Regions from separate parts of the Streptomyces sp. NPDC001153 genome, predicted to be linked through region 1. Evidence: riboswitches for the same ligand, from Rfam matches in the RefSeq annotation. Region 1 holds a riboswitch; each other region holds the start of a gene.
The links. A riboswitch is a leader RNA that binds a small molecule or an ion and turns the genes downstream of it on or off. The one in region 1 is predicted to bind cobalamin.
Positions count from the first base shown of each region.

Region 2: another riboswitch for cobalamin. It lies ahead of ACWDEN_RS09575 (ribonucleoside-diphosphate reductase subunit alpha); the one in region 1 lies ahead of ACWDEN_RS01835 (Nickel transporter NicT).
Region 3: another riboswitch for cobalamin. It lies ahead of ACWDEN_RS18905 (cobalamin biosynthesis protein); the one in region 1 lies ahead of ACWDEN_RS01835 (Nickel transporter NicT).
Region 4: another riboswitch for cobalamin. It lies ahead of ACWDEN_RS15435 (CbtB domain-containing protein); the one in region 1 lies ahead of ACWDEN_RS01835 (Nickel transporter NicT).

Region 1 covers NZ_JBSFJZ010000001.1:398,912-402,146, forward strand. The annotation lists gene ACWDEN_RS01825 (PepSY-associated TM helix domain-containing protein) at 1-707, shown strand, start outside; gene ACWDEN_RS01830 (metalloregulator ArsR/SmtB family transcription factor) at 778-1,137, opposite strand; cobalamin riboswitch at 1,187-1,407, shown strand; gene ACWDEN_RS01835 (Nickel transporter NicT) at 1,435-2,544, shown strand; partial or broken gene ACWDEN_RS01840 (GNAT family N-acetyltransferase) at 2,692-2,910, shown strand; partial or broken gene ACWDEN_RS01845 (GTP-binding protein) at 2,966-3,235, opposite strand, start outside.
Region 2 covers NZ_JBSFJZ010000006.1:283,435-286,669, forward strand. The annotation lists gene ACWDEN_RS09575 (ribonucleoside-diphosphate reductase subunit alpha) at 1-1,456, opposite strand, end outside; cobalamin riboswitch at 1,583-1,722, opposite strand; gene ACWDEN_RS09580 (zinc ribbon domain-containing protein) at 2,125-2,529, shown strand; gene ACWDEN_RS09585 (GNAT family N-acetyltransferase) at 2,496-3,017, opposite strand; gene mctP (monocarboxylate uptake permease MctP) at 3,093-3,235, opposite strand, start outside.
Region 3 covers NZ_JBSFJZ010000015.1:64,018-67,252, reverse strand. The annotation lists gene ACWDEN_RS18910 (cobyric acid synthase) at 1-311, opposite strand, end outside; gene ACWDEN_RS18905 (cobalamin biosynthesis protein) at 308-1,273, opposite strand; cobalamin riboswitch at 1,378-1,519, opposite strand; gene ACWDEN_RS18900 (hypothetical protein) at 1,662-1,889, opposite strand; gene ACWDEN_RS18895 (anion permease) at 1,924-3,174, opposite strand.
Region 4 covers NZ_JBSFJZ010000011.1:219,499-222,733, forward strand. The annotation lists gene ACWDEN_RS15425 (alpha/beta hydrolase) at 1-234, opposite strand, end outside; gene ACWDEN_RS15430 (hypothetical protein) at 559-921, shown strand; cobalamin riboswitch at 995-1,132, shown strand; gene ACWDEN_RS15435 (CbtB domain-containing protein) at 1,170-1,391, shown strand; gene ACWDEN_RS15440 (CbtA family protein) at 1,411-2,163, shown strand; gene ACWDEN_RS15445 (histidine phosphatase family protein) at 2,223-2,804, opposite strand; gene ACWDEN_RS15450 (BPL-N domain-containing protein) at 2,943-3,235, shown strand, end outside.

The sequences.
Region 1 (3,235 bases):
CCGCCTACGCCGGAGCGAACATCGGCGACCTCCGCGAAGCCCTCGGCCAGTCCACGCCGTCCGTCACCGCGACGGTGAGCAGAGGGCACGAGGGACACGACTCCATGGCGGGCATGGACATGAACGGCATCGACATGGGCTCGCACTCCGGCGCACGGTCCGACGTGGGTCTCGACGCCGTCCTGAAGACGGCCCGCACCGAGGGTCTGTCCGACCCGGTCGAGATCGTGCCGCCCGCGGACTCTTCCTCCGCCTATGTCGTACGGCAGATCCAGCGCAGCTGGCCGGAGAAGCAGGACTCGATCGCCGTCGACCCGGCCACCGGCAAGGTCACCGACGTGCTGCGCTTCTCCGACTACCCGGTGCTGGCCAAACTGACCCGGTGGGGCATCGACGCCCACACCGGCACCCTGTTCGGCCTCGTGAACCAGATCGCGCTGGCCGGCCTCGCCCTGGCCCTGGTCCTCCTCATCCTCTGGGGCTACCGCATGTGGTGGCAGCGCGGCCGCGGCTCCGCCTTCGGCCGCCCGATTCCCCGCGGTGCCTGGCGGCAGGTGCCGGTGTACGTGCTGGTGCCCTGCGTCGCGGTGGTCGCCGTCGTCGGCTACTACGTCCCGCTGCTCGGGATCCCGCTCGCCGGCTTCCTCGCGGTGGACATCATCCTCGGCTGGGTCACACGCCGTCGTACCGGGCACGCGCACGCCTGAACCGAGCGGCCGCATCTGCGCGGGAGCGTCGCGCGACACTTGCCGCGATCGCGTGCGGCCGCTGATCTCGTCATGCTTCTCGGGACACGCAGTGTTCGAGCAGCGCGGCCGTCGGGCCCTCGACGAGCCGGTAGCGCACGATTCGGCCGTCCTTCTCGCCGTCGACGATGCCCGCGGTTCGCAGCAGGCGCAGAGCCTGGGACACGGCGGTGTCCCTCATGCCGGTGGCGACGGCGAGGTCGGAGACGGCGATCGGACCGGCCTCGTGAAGGGCGAGCAGCAGGGCCAGGCGCCCGGGATCCGACAGCAGAGAAAAGCGGTCGGCCCAGACGCGTACACGCTCGGGCTCACCGACGGCCGCGATGGCATCGCAGACCCGATGGCCGTCGATGATCCGCTGCCCGGCGCGTTCCGCGGGGACGAGATGCATGGACCCATCATCGCAGTCCGTGAAATCCCGCTTCAATACCTGCACAATTATGCAGCCTTGCAGCCTCGGCCTCCGGCCTTCTAGGGTGAGCGGGCCGTGGTGTTCGGGAAGACCGGTGACAGCCCCTCAGGGGCTCAGTCCGGAGCGGCCCTCGCCACTGTGATCGGGGAGTTCCCGCCCCATGCATTGCCACTGGCCTCGCGGCCGGGAAGGCAGGGGCGGGCGCGATGACCCGTCAGCCAGGAGACCGGCCACGGCAGCACGAAGCTGATCCACGAGGTGCTGGAGCGTGACCGTATGACCATGCCCGAAGGCGTGCCCGAAACCGCCGTCTCCCCTTCCTTCCGCTGGCGGCGCGAGGACACCGTCCGAACCGCCGGCCTCCTGGCCGTGATCGTCGCCCTGCACGTGGTCGCCTTCGGGATCCTCTTCCTGCTCGTGGTCCCGCGCCACTACGAGGTCGGAAGCAAGGCGTTCGGGGTGGGCCTCGGCATCACGGCCTACACCCTCGGCATGCGGCACGCGTTCGACGCCGACCACATCGCCGCGATCGACAACACCACCCGCAAGCTGATGGCCGACGGCAAGCGACCGCTCTCGGTGGGCTTCTGGTTCGCGCTCGGCCACTCCAGCGTGGTCGTCGTCATGGCGGCGCTGGTCGCCGGCGGCGCCAAACTCGCCGGCACCCTGATGAACGACAACTCCCGCACCCACCAGGTCCTCGGCACCCTGGGCACCACCGTCTCCGGCGGCTTCCTGTACCTGATCGCCGCCCTCAACCTCGTCGCGCTGGTCGGCATCGCCCGTGTCTTCAGGGCCATGCGGAACGGGCAGTACGACGAGGCCGAGTTGGAAGCCCACCTCGACTCACGCGGCTTCATGAACCGCATCCTGGGCCGGCTCACCAGGTCCGTCCGCCGCCCCGGCCAGATGTTCCCCCTCGGCTTCGTCTTCGGCATCGGTTTCGACACCTCGACCGAGGTGTTGCTCCTGGCCCTGGCCGGTAACGGCGCCGCCGCCGGCCTCCCCTGGTACGCGGTCCTGTGCCTGCCCCTCCTCTTCGCCGCCGGCATGAGCCTGTTCGACACCCTCGACGGCACCTTCATGAACTTCGCCTACCAGTGGGCGTTCTCCAACCCCGTCCGCAAAGTGTTCTACAACCTCACCATCACCGGCCTCTCCATCGCCGTCGCCTTCTTCGTCGGCACCATCGAACTGGTCGGCGTCCTGCACGACAAGCTCAGGCTGAGCGATGGCGTCAGCGGCTGGATCGCGGGACTGAACCTCGACAACGTCGGCTACGTCATCGTCGGCCTGTTCGTGGTCGTCTGGGCCGTGGCCATCGGCTACTGGCGCCTGGCCAAGGTCGAGGAACGCTGGGGCACCCACACCGCCGACGCCGGCTGACGACACCACAGTGGAAAGCGGGCGGGCTCTGCCTGGACAAGGTCGAGGAAGGGAATCCACTCGTCCAGCGGGTAGCGCACACGGACGACCGAACCGCTGCGGCGATGAGAGCAGTGAGCATGAACAGGTGACGGTGGCCCGGGACCGCCGCTGCGCGCCCTGGACCGCCTCATCCTCATCCGCGACGAGGTCGAGGCCGCCGTCGGATGGCCGACGATGCCGGCCGAGGTGCTGCCCCGCCCGGCGGGGACCACCGTGCTCGACCCGTCGAAGTACGCGGTGGCAAGGCACGTGGACGAGTACGTGGGACTGGTCCGGGTGGGACCGCTGACCCGGCAGCCTCGGATCGGGTTGATCGCCGTCCGGGAGCTCGTCCGCCGCTGACGCTCCGACGCATCGCACCGAGCGACCGCTTCCTACACCGCCCCCGGCTGCGCGCGGCGGCGCAGGTCAGGTCCTCAAGCGCCGCGTACAGGCGCTGCGGATGGAAGGGCCGTTCGCGCCGCCAGACGAAGGTGCTCACGCCGTGCTCGTCGCACGACTGCGGCAGCAGCGCGCACGCAGGATGCGCACGGGCGGCGGCCGCTGCCACGTCGAAGCCCGCCAACAGCGCTGCCCCCAGGGCACCGTCGCTCTCCACCCGTACGCTTCGTGCGCCTGGTGTGAGCTGGGCGAGCAGCGCGTGCGATGA
Region 2 (3,235 bases), on a different contig from region 1:
CGACCACGCGGTCGAGGAAGGTGACGGCGGTGCGGACGGTGTCGTCCAGCCGCTGCCAGTCGATGTCCCCGTCGGCCACGAAGGCACCGAGGTTCACCGAACCCAGGTTGCAGACCGCCGTCTCCCCGTCGTCCGTGACCTCCAGGATCTCCGTGCAGAGGTTGGAGGAGTGGACCACGTGCCCCGGCAGGGCCGTCTGGTTGGCGGTGCGGTTGGCCGCGTCCTTGAAGGTCATCCAGCCGTTGCCGGTCTGCGCGAGCGTGCGCATCATCCGGCCGTACAGCTCACGCGCCGGCATGGTCTTCTTCGCCAGGCCCGCCTCCTCGGCCTTGCGGTAGGCGGCGTCGAACTCCTCGCCCCACAGGTCCACCAGCTCCGGCACGTCCGCCGGGGAGAACAGCGACCACTGCGCGTCGGCGTTGACCCGGCGCATGAACTCGTCCGGGACCCAGTGCGCGAGGTTCAGGTTGTGCGTGCGGCGGGCGTCCTCGCCGGTGTTGTCCCGCAGCTCCAGGAACTCCTCGATGTCGGAGTGCCAGGTCTCCAGGTAGACGGCCGCGGCGCCCTTGCGCCGGCCGCCCTGGTTCACGGCCGCCACCGAGGCGTCCAGGGTCTTCAGGAACGGCACGATGCCGTTGGAGTGCCCGTTGGTGCCGCGGATCAGCGAACCGCGGCTGCGGATACGGGAGTACGACAGACCGATGCCGCCGGCGTGCTTGGAGAGCCGGGCGACCTGGTGGTAGCGGTCGTAGATGGAGTCCAGCTCGTCCAGCGGGGAGTCGAGGAGGTAGCAGGACGACATCTGCGGGTGCCGCGTGCCGGAGTTGAAGAGCGTGGGGGAGGACGGGAGGTAGTCGAGCCGGCTCATGAGCCCGTAGAGCGCGGCCACTTCGTCCACGGAGCGGGTCGTGTCGTCCTCGGCCAGGCCGCTCGCGACCCGCAGCATGAAGTGCTGGGGCGTCTCGATGACCTTGCGGGTGATCGGGTGCCGGAGCAGATAACGGCTGTGCAGGGTGCGCAGGCCGAAGTAGCCGAAGCGGTCGTCGGCCCGGCGGTCGACCAGCGCGTCGAGCCGCTCGGCGTGCAGCCGCACGAAGTCGGCGGTGCGGTCGGCGATGAGCCCCTCGCGGTGCCCCACGGCCACGGACCCGGTGAAGGACGTCACGCCCTGCGAGGCGGCCTCGGCGCGGATGGAGAGGGTCAGCAGCCGGGCGGCCAGCCGGGAGTAGGCGGGGTCCTCGGAGATGAGCCCGGCGGCGGCCTCGGTGGCCAGCTCGCGCAACTCCGCCTCGTCGGCCCGAGCGGACCGGCCGCGCAGCGCGGCGGCGGCGACCCGGCCGGGGTCGGCGTCGGGGAGGTCGGCGGTCAGCTCGGTCAGGGTCCGCAGCAACGCGGTACCGGGACCGTCGGTCTCCAGGCCGCTGGCTGAAGCCGGATCTGCTGGCGCGATGGTCACGTGGGGCTCTCCCTCGATCGGCACGGGGGCCTTGTGGAGGGCAGGGGGCAGCCACGAGCGCGCACGGCGTCGCGTCCACCGGCCCATCCCACGAGGCCCGGACGTCTGAAGGCCACCCGGACCGGACGGCCGGGTGCGCTGCCGGCAGGTCCTCGGACTGACTCCTGTGCACGGCGTTTCTGGGAACGGACATGCACAAGTACACCGTTGCGGGACAGTTCCGGATTCACACCGGATTCCCCTGCGGCGACAGCGAGGATGAGCATACATCTAGTGGCGGGCTGTCGTGTCACCCCCAGATGTTGTGTTGTGGCGGCTTCGGAGCGTGTTCCCCGGATATAACCGGTACGGAGGGATCCAGGTATGGGTCTTTCTCGGGCGTACGGTCGTGCAGCCAGATCAGTCGCTCGATCGAGTGATCCGCTGTGAACGTGCAGGTGCGTGCCGACGCCCTTGCAGGCGGCGGCACTTGAGGCGACTCCGCGCGCCTGCAACGAGGCTGCGACCTGGTGTAGTCGCGTGGCGTTCGACAAGGATGTGAAGCGCAACTTCGAGTTGCGGCAGCGCACGTACGGCGAAGTGAAGTCCAGGTGGGGGCTGGGGGCTGGGGGCACAAGCTGCCCAACATGTGATCAAGAAGACCTGCATCAGTCACAAGATTGCGAAGCATGTGGCCCCAACGGGCCACCCACTCCAGCTGGGCCTTCGCCCAGCTCGGGCAGTTCATCGCGTACAAGGCCCGCCGGGCGGGGGTACCGGTGGTGTACGTCGACCCGGTGTACACCCCCCGCACCTGCGCAGAGTGCGGGCACATGGACAAGGCGAACCGGGTCTCCCAGGCCCGCTTCGCATGCCGGTCCTGCGGATTCGTTGATCACGCGGACCGGAACGGCTCCCGCAACATCCGCGCTCGCGCGCGGGAGTTGTGGCGATGCGGGGCCCAGTCAACGGCCCCCGCCCCACCCCCGGAGCAGCGGGGTGAGGCAGGACGCAGACGCAGCGCCACCGCCAGTGACGCCCGTTGTGCAAGCCCGTCGCCTCAACGAGGGGTGGTTGACAGCGTCAACTCGTAGGTGAGCAGGGTGATGTCGAGCTGCTCCGGCAGCGGATTCCAGTCCCGCTCGGGTGTGCGAACGAAACCCAGCCGTTCGTAGATGCGGTGGGCGGCGTGCATGGTGTGCTGGGTGGACAGGACGATCCGCACACAGCTCTCGATGGTCCGCGCCCTGTCGACGCAGGCCCGCACGAGGGCCTCGCCGACGCCCCGGCCACGCGCTGTCCGGGCGACGGCCAGCATCCGTATCTCGGCCTCCCCGGGGCGCGCGATGTCGGCCATGGGACCGCCGGACGGCACGAAGGTCACCCCGCCGAGCACTCTGCCGTCCTCCACGGCGACGAGCACGTCCGCGTCGGCGGCGCGCTTCGCCACGTCCCTCAGCTCGCCGAGGTACGAGTCGCCCTCTCCGAAGTCCAGGAGGCCGTCCTGAAGATAGGCCTGGGCGGTGATCTCGCCGAGGCTTTCGTAGTCGCCCGGCGTCGCCTGCCGGATCACGAAGTCCATGGCACCGAGTGTGCCGTAGGGGTACGACAACGGGCCGCCGGATTCTCCTCCGGCGGCCCGTCGTACGACAGTCGTTCAGTGACCGGCGCCCGCCGTCGCCGGCGGCAGTTCCACCTGTACCCCCGGCTCGCCCGCGTCCGCCGTGTAGTCCTCCGGCTCGGTCTCGTCGACGCCCTCGGGGGCCTTCGCGGCCTTGAGGACGAAGGTGAGGAGCACGG
Region 3 (3,235 bases), on a different contig from region 1:
TAGCCGCGGGCACTCAGCTCGCCCACGGGCCTGCCCAGCAGCACCACCTGGCTGCTCTGTTCGCCGCCCGGCTTGAGCAGCACCGGGTTCATCAGCGCGGTCGGCTCGATCCGGCACGCCTGGGCCTGCATGGCCTGCGCCCGCCCGATCTCCGCGCCCTCGCGGGTCACGAAGGAGTTGAGCGACATGTTCTGCGCCTTGAACGGCGCCACCTTCACGCCCTGGCGCACCAGCCACCGGCAGATCCCGGCCGTCACGACGCTCTTGCCGGCGTCGGAGGTGGTGCCGGCGACGAGGAGTCCCCCGTTCACTTCCCACGTCCCTTCAGACCCTTGACGACACCATTGACGAGGAGGCGCGCGGCGACCGTGGTGCCGAGCGCGAGCACGCCGACGCGGCGGGAGAGCCGTACGGCCCGGTCGATGTCGGTGACCTGGACGGCCCGGCCGGTGTCGCCGTTGAGCACGGGCCGGTGCTCGACGCGGCCGCCGTAGGAGAGCGTGCCGCCGAGGCGCACGCCCAGGGCGCCCGCGAAAGAGGCCTCCACGGGGCCCGCGTTGGGGCTCGGGTGCTGGTGGGCGTCGGCCTTCCAGGCGCGCAGGGCACCCCGCGGGTCGGATCCGGCCGCGGCGGCGAGTACGGCGGTGAGCCGGGCCCCCGGCCAGCCCGCGACGTCGTCGAGCCGGGCGGAGGCCCAGCCGAAGCGCCGGTAACGCGGGGACCTGTGACCGACCATCGCGTCCAGGGTGTTGACGGCCCGGAAGCCCAGCAGCCCGGGCACCCCGCCCACGGCCCCCCACACCAGGGCGCCCACGACGGCGTCGGAGGTGTTCTCGGCGACCGACTCGACCACGGCCCGGGCGATCCCGTCGGCGTCCAGCGCCTGCGGGTCCCGGCCGCACAGATGCGGCAGCCGCGCCCGCGCCGCCTCGACGTCCCCGGACTCCAGGGCGCGCCCGATGGCGCGGGCCTCCCGGGCGAGCGACGTACCGCCGACGACCGCCCAGGTGGCGGCGGCGGTCAGCGCGACGGAGGCGGCGGGGCAGGGGCGTACGGCGCGTGCGGCCAGCGTGCCGAGTGCGACGGCGCCACCGGCGCACACGACGGTGTGCACGGCGCCCCAGCCGCGGTGGTCGTGCCACAACGCGCGGTCCACGGCAGCGGCCGCACGTCCGAACGCGGCGACCGGATGCCCGCGGCGCGGATCGCCGAGGAGCAGGTCACCGAGAAGACCGGCGGCGGCGCCGTACGCGAAAGTGCGATCGGCACCCATCGGCTCAGCCGGCCATGGGTACAGGAGCGGGCCTGGTGCGGGTCCTTGTCCTTCGGCAGCCGGGCATGGCGATCGATGTCCTCACTCAGGGTGTCCGCGCCCTGGTTCGACGAGATTCGGCGGTGAGAGTTCCTGGCTCCCGGGGTTTCTTCCCCGGTGACAGTGGCGGGACCGCGCCGGATTCGCACCGGCTTCCTCTCTTGCCGCCGTACATGGCCTGGGCAGTCCACCACGCGCCCGGAACGGCCGTCAACTTGCCGTTGACCTGCGAGGGGAGAGTGTGCCGATCCCCACATCGCGGGACGCCCGTGGCCTGTGGGTACGGCGAAGGCTCCCCTCCGTCACGCTGGGAGGGGAGCCTTCGTGCTGCCTGGTTCGTGGCGGTCCGTCAGGACTTGGACACGATGAGGAAGATGCCGTACGCCACCGCCGCCGCGCAGGCCGCGAAGCAGACGTAGGCGCCGGTGACGGCGAGGGCGGCGGAGTCGCCCTGGGCCGCGGCCTTCTCGCGCCGGGCCAGACCGTTGATGCCGAGGGTGAACAGGGCCACCAGGCCCACGGTGAACACGAGGCTGGCGCCGAAGACGGAGCCGAGGGCCGACCAGTCGATCTTCATGGGGTTGCTTCCTTGGTTACCGGTGGGGCCGGGGTCAGACGGTCGCGGCCGGCGGGGCGGCCTCGGGCGCGGGCTCGGTGGCGGCCGGGGAGGCGATCGTGGCCGTCAGGTCCTCGGTGATCAGGCCCGCCGGGGGCGGGGTCACCGCGGCGATGGCGGCGGTCACCACGCCGGCCAGCTCCTCGGTCTCGGTCACGACGTTGGTGTGGTCGACGACCTCACGGCGGGAGATCTTCCAGATCGCGGCGCTCGCGGCGACCAGGAAGACGGCCACGACGGCGGTGCCCCAGTCACCGAGATCGGTGACGGCCTCGGCGCCCCCGCCGACCAGCGCGGCGGCCGGGAGGGTGAGCACCCAGGCGACGGCCATGCGGGTCGCGGTGGACCAGCGGACCACCCCGCCCTTGCGGCCGAGGCCGGCGCCCATCACCGAGCCGGAGACGACGTGCGTGGTGGACAGGGAGAAGCCCAGGTGGGAGGAGGCCAGGATGGCGGTCGCGGCGCTGGTCTGGGCGGCGAAGCCCTGGCGCGGCTCCAGGTCGGTCAGGCCCTTGCCCATGGTGCGGATGATCCGCCAGCCGCCGATGTAGGTGCCGAGCGCGATGGCCAGGCCGGCGGAGAGGATGACCCAGGTGGGAGGGTTCGAGCCCGGGGCGATGGCGCCGCCCGCGATCAGGGCGAGGGTGATGATGCCCATCGTCTTCTGGGCGTCGTTGGTGCCGTGGGCGAGGGAGACCAGGCCGGCGGAGGCGATCTGGCCGGCGCGGTAGCCCTTGCGGGTGGCCTCGCCGTCGGCCTTGCCGCCGATGCCGTAGGAGAACCGGGTGGCCAGCATCGAGGCGACGCCCGCCACGATCGGCGCGGCGACCGCCGGGAGCAGCACCTTGGTGACCAGGACGTCGCCGTGCACGGCGCCGAAGCCGGCGGAGGCGACGGTGGCGCCGATCAGACCGCCCATCAGGGCGTGCGAGGAGCTGGAGGGCAGGCCCACCAGCCAGGTCACCAGGTTCCAGAGGATCGCGCCGACCAGGGCGGCGAAGATGACCTCGGGACGGATGCCCTTCTCGTCGACGAGACCCTTGGAGATCGTGTTGGCGACCTCCACGGAGAGGAAGGCGCCCACCAGGTTCAGGGTGGCGGACATGGCCACCGCGATCTTGGGCTTCATGGCGCCTGTGGAGATGGTGGTGGCCATCGCGTTGGCGGTGTCGTGGAAACCGTTCGTGAAATCGAACGCGAGAGCGGTTACCACCACTATCGCGAGGATCAGCGAGAAGCTTTCCATTTACCCAGGCAATCGTTCGAGGTCATTGGCTGGACGACCGTAGGCAACCTGGGTGAACGGA
Region 4 (3,235 bases), on a different contig from region 1:
GGGCGCGTCGATACAGGCGACGTGGAAGCCGCAGCCGCTCACCAGGAGCTGTGCACGACCCGCCATCGCAGGATGCTTCTTGTGGTTGCCGCCGCCGTGGCCCATCAGGACCAGGGGCGCACGGTCCGCGCCGGATGCGGGCGACCAGAGGACACCGGGGACCTCGCCCAGGGTGAAGTCGCGTTCGATCACGCCGTCGGCGGAAGACTCGGAGATGAACTGCAGAGATTTCATGGCGTGTTGCCTTTCGGGAGTGCCTTGTTGTCGAGGCGCTCCCGGCGACACCTACGTCGATCGCCCGACCGTGACGACGAGGGGGAGCACCCACACGAATGCAGCGTTCATGGGTCTCACCTCCTCGGCTGGTACACGGTCAACTGCAAGCTAACAGATCGATGATCAACCCGCCCAACCCTTTTTCCCGCCACGTGCACGGCCGAACACGCCCTCCGCAACCGGGTGTTCTCCGCCGTGGAATGATGACCGGCGACACAAGGCGACGGCGGGGAGTGACGCGGCGTGCCCGAGAGGCCGGCGGAAGAGGCGTCGGACGACGCCGTGGCGGGGAGCGGCGCGGCACCGTGCCGGGTCGTCGTGTGCCGGGACTGCTGCTGCGGCAGTCCCAAGGTGACCGGGGTCGATCACGCGGCGCAGACCGCGCGTCTGCGGGCGGAGGTGCCGGTGCGCATCTCCGACTGCCTCGATGTGTGCGACCAGGCCAACGTCGTCGTCGTACAGCCGTCCGCCGCGGGCCGGGCCGCCGGCGCGCGGCCGGTGTGGCTCGGGCTCGTCAACGACCCCGACGCGACCGAGGACATCGTCACCTGGGTCCGCTCCGGCGGCCCCGGAGTGGCCCCCCTACCGGACATCCTCGGCCTGTACGCCTTCACCCCGCCGCGGCGCCGCACGGATTCCCGCTGACCCACCGGTCCCGTACCGTCCCACCAGCTGGGAGAGGAAGATCACTTGGGAGAGAGGCGGTCTTGGCCATGCGCGCGTCACGCGGTACGGTCGATCCGATATCGATGACGGCGAAACGGAAGCCGGTGGGAATCCGGCACGGTCGCGCCACTGTATGCGGGACCCCCAGGGGCTCGTGAGTCAGACCCGTGGTCGTCGTCCTGTGCACCACCGAGATGGGACGCGAACTCCCAGAGGAGGGTCCTGCCATGGCGCAGACCGTCGCCCAGCCGACAGCCACCACCCCCGTCGTTCCCGCCCAGCTGCCGCTGAAGGCGATTGCTCCCTGGGCGGTCTTCTTCGGCATCCTCATGCTGATCCTGCTCTACTTCGTCGGCGCCGAGCAGGGCGCCACCTCCGTGTTCAACGGCACGGACGTCCACGAGTGGGTGCACGACGCCCGCCACCTGCTGGGCTTCCCCTGCCACTGACGCGACGAACACCGCGCCCATGAACTCCGCAACCGTACGGAACCTTCTCGTCCGGGGCATGCTCGCCGGTCTCGCGGCCGGTGTGCTCGCCCTGGTCGTGGCCTACGTGCTCGGTGAGCCGAACGTCGACAAGGCCATCAGCTTCGAGCAGGCTCACTCCCACGAGCACGAGATGGAGGTCGTCTCCCGCTCCCTGCAGTCGACCGCCGGCCTCGCCACCGGTGTCCTCGTCTACGGCGTCGCCTTCGGCGGCATCGCCGCGCTCGCCTTCTGCTTCGCCCTCGGCCGCGTGGGCCGCTTCGGCCCGCGCGCCACGGCACTGCTGCTGTCGGGTTGCGCGCTGCTCGCCGTGTACGTCGTCCCGTTCCTGAAGTACCCGGCCAACCCGCCGTCGGTCGGCAACCCCGACACCATCGGCAAGCGGACCACCCTGTACTTCCTGATGATGCTGCTCAGCGTCCTGCTGGCGGTCGCCGCCACCATCCTGGGCAAGCGGCTCGCCCCGCGCCTGGGCACCTGGTGGGCCACGGTGGCCGCAGTGATCGCGTTCACCGTCGTGATCGGCCTGGCCTACCAGTTCCTGCCCGCCGTCAACGAGGTGCCCAAGGGCTTCCCCGCCACCCTGCTGTGGCGGTTCCGGCTCTCGGCACTGGCGATCCAGACCGCTCTGTGGGCCGGATTCGGCCTCGCCTTCGGCGAGTTGGCCGAACGGCTGCTGAACCCCAAGCCGGTTACGGCCGCGAACCGGCGAGCGGTTCCCGCCGCGCACTGACTCCCCGCGTACGGCACAGGGCCCGGCGGAACCGCCCGCCGGGCCCTGTGCCGTTCCGCCTAATCGGCCTCCGCCGCGGCAAGCGGACACCCCAGCCGCAGATTCCAGCGCCCGGCCCGGCCGCTGAGCTCCGTCACGGTCAGCGGCGGCACGTCGAGGCGCCAGAAGACGGCCGCGGGCATGCCGAGCGCATGGACGACGGCCCCCCGCACCACCTCCGGCTCGACGACGGCGACCGTACGGCCCTCCCACTCCTGCGCCTCGGCCAGCCAGCGCGCGACCCGTCCGCACAGATCCCGCACGGACTCACCCCCGTGCGGTGCGCACTCGGGGTCGGTGAGCCAGCGGCCCACCGCCTCCGGCTCGGCGGCCCCCACCTCCTCCAGGGTGCGCCCGCGCCAGCGGCCCACGTCGAGACCCGCCAACTCCGCTACCTGCAGGCCGTCGAGGCCCAGCGCCGCGGCCGTCTCCCGGCAGCGCACGCCGGGGGAGGTGAGGACACGGACCGCGGAGGGCAGGGTTCCGGCCGCCGAGCGGGCACGTGCCGCTCCGCTGCCGTCGATCGAGCCGCCGTCGTCGAAGCGGGCCTGGCGCAGCGACGCGCTCATGGCGGGGGAGAGGAGAAGGACTCGGCTGGTCACGTGGTTCAGAGGTACCAGCATCCGCGCACGGCACACAAGGCCCGGCCGACGACCGGGCCGGCCGGGGGTTTGCGGCGCACCGCACGGACTGGCGATCATGGGGTGGCTCGGTTCCTCCGGAAGAACAGGCGGCGGCACGTGATACCTCCCGTTCCCTCCATCGACCGGCGCCGGCTGCTCGGCCGGGTCCTTCCCGCCGCGGCCGCGACCCTGCTCACCGGGACGGCCGCCGCCTGTGCCGGGACGGGTTCCTCCCCGCGGGCGGCCGAGCCGCTGCTGGCGTTGGTCTACCGAGGGCCCGCGGCCTGCGACGGATGCGCCGAGGCGGTCGCCGCGGTGCTGAAGAAGGCCCCGCGTCCGTTCACGGTCGCCTACGTCGGCCCCGACGAGGACGTCCCCCTGACCGCGGCCGGTCTGGCGGACGCCGACGT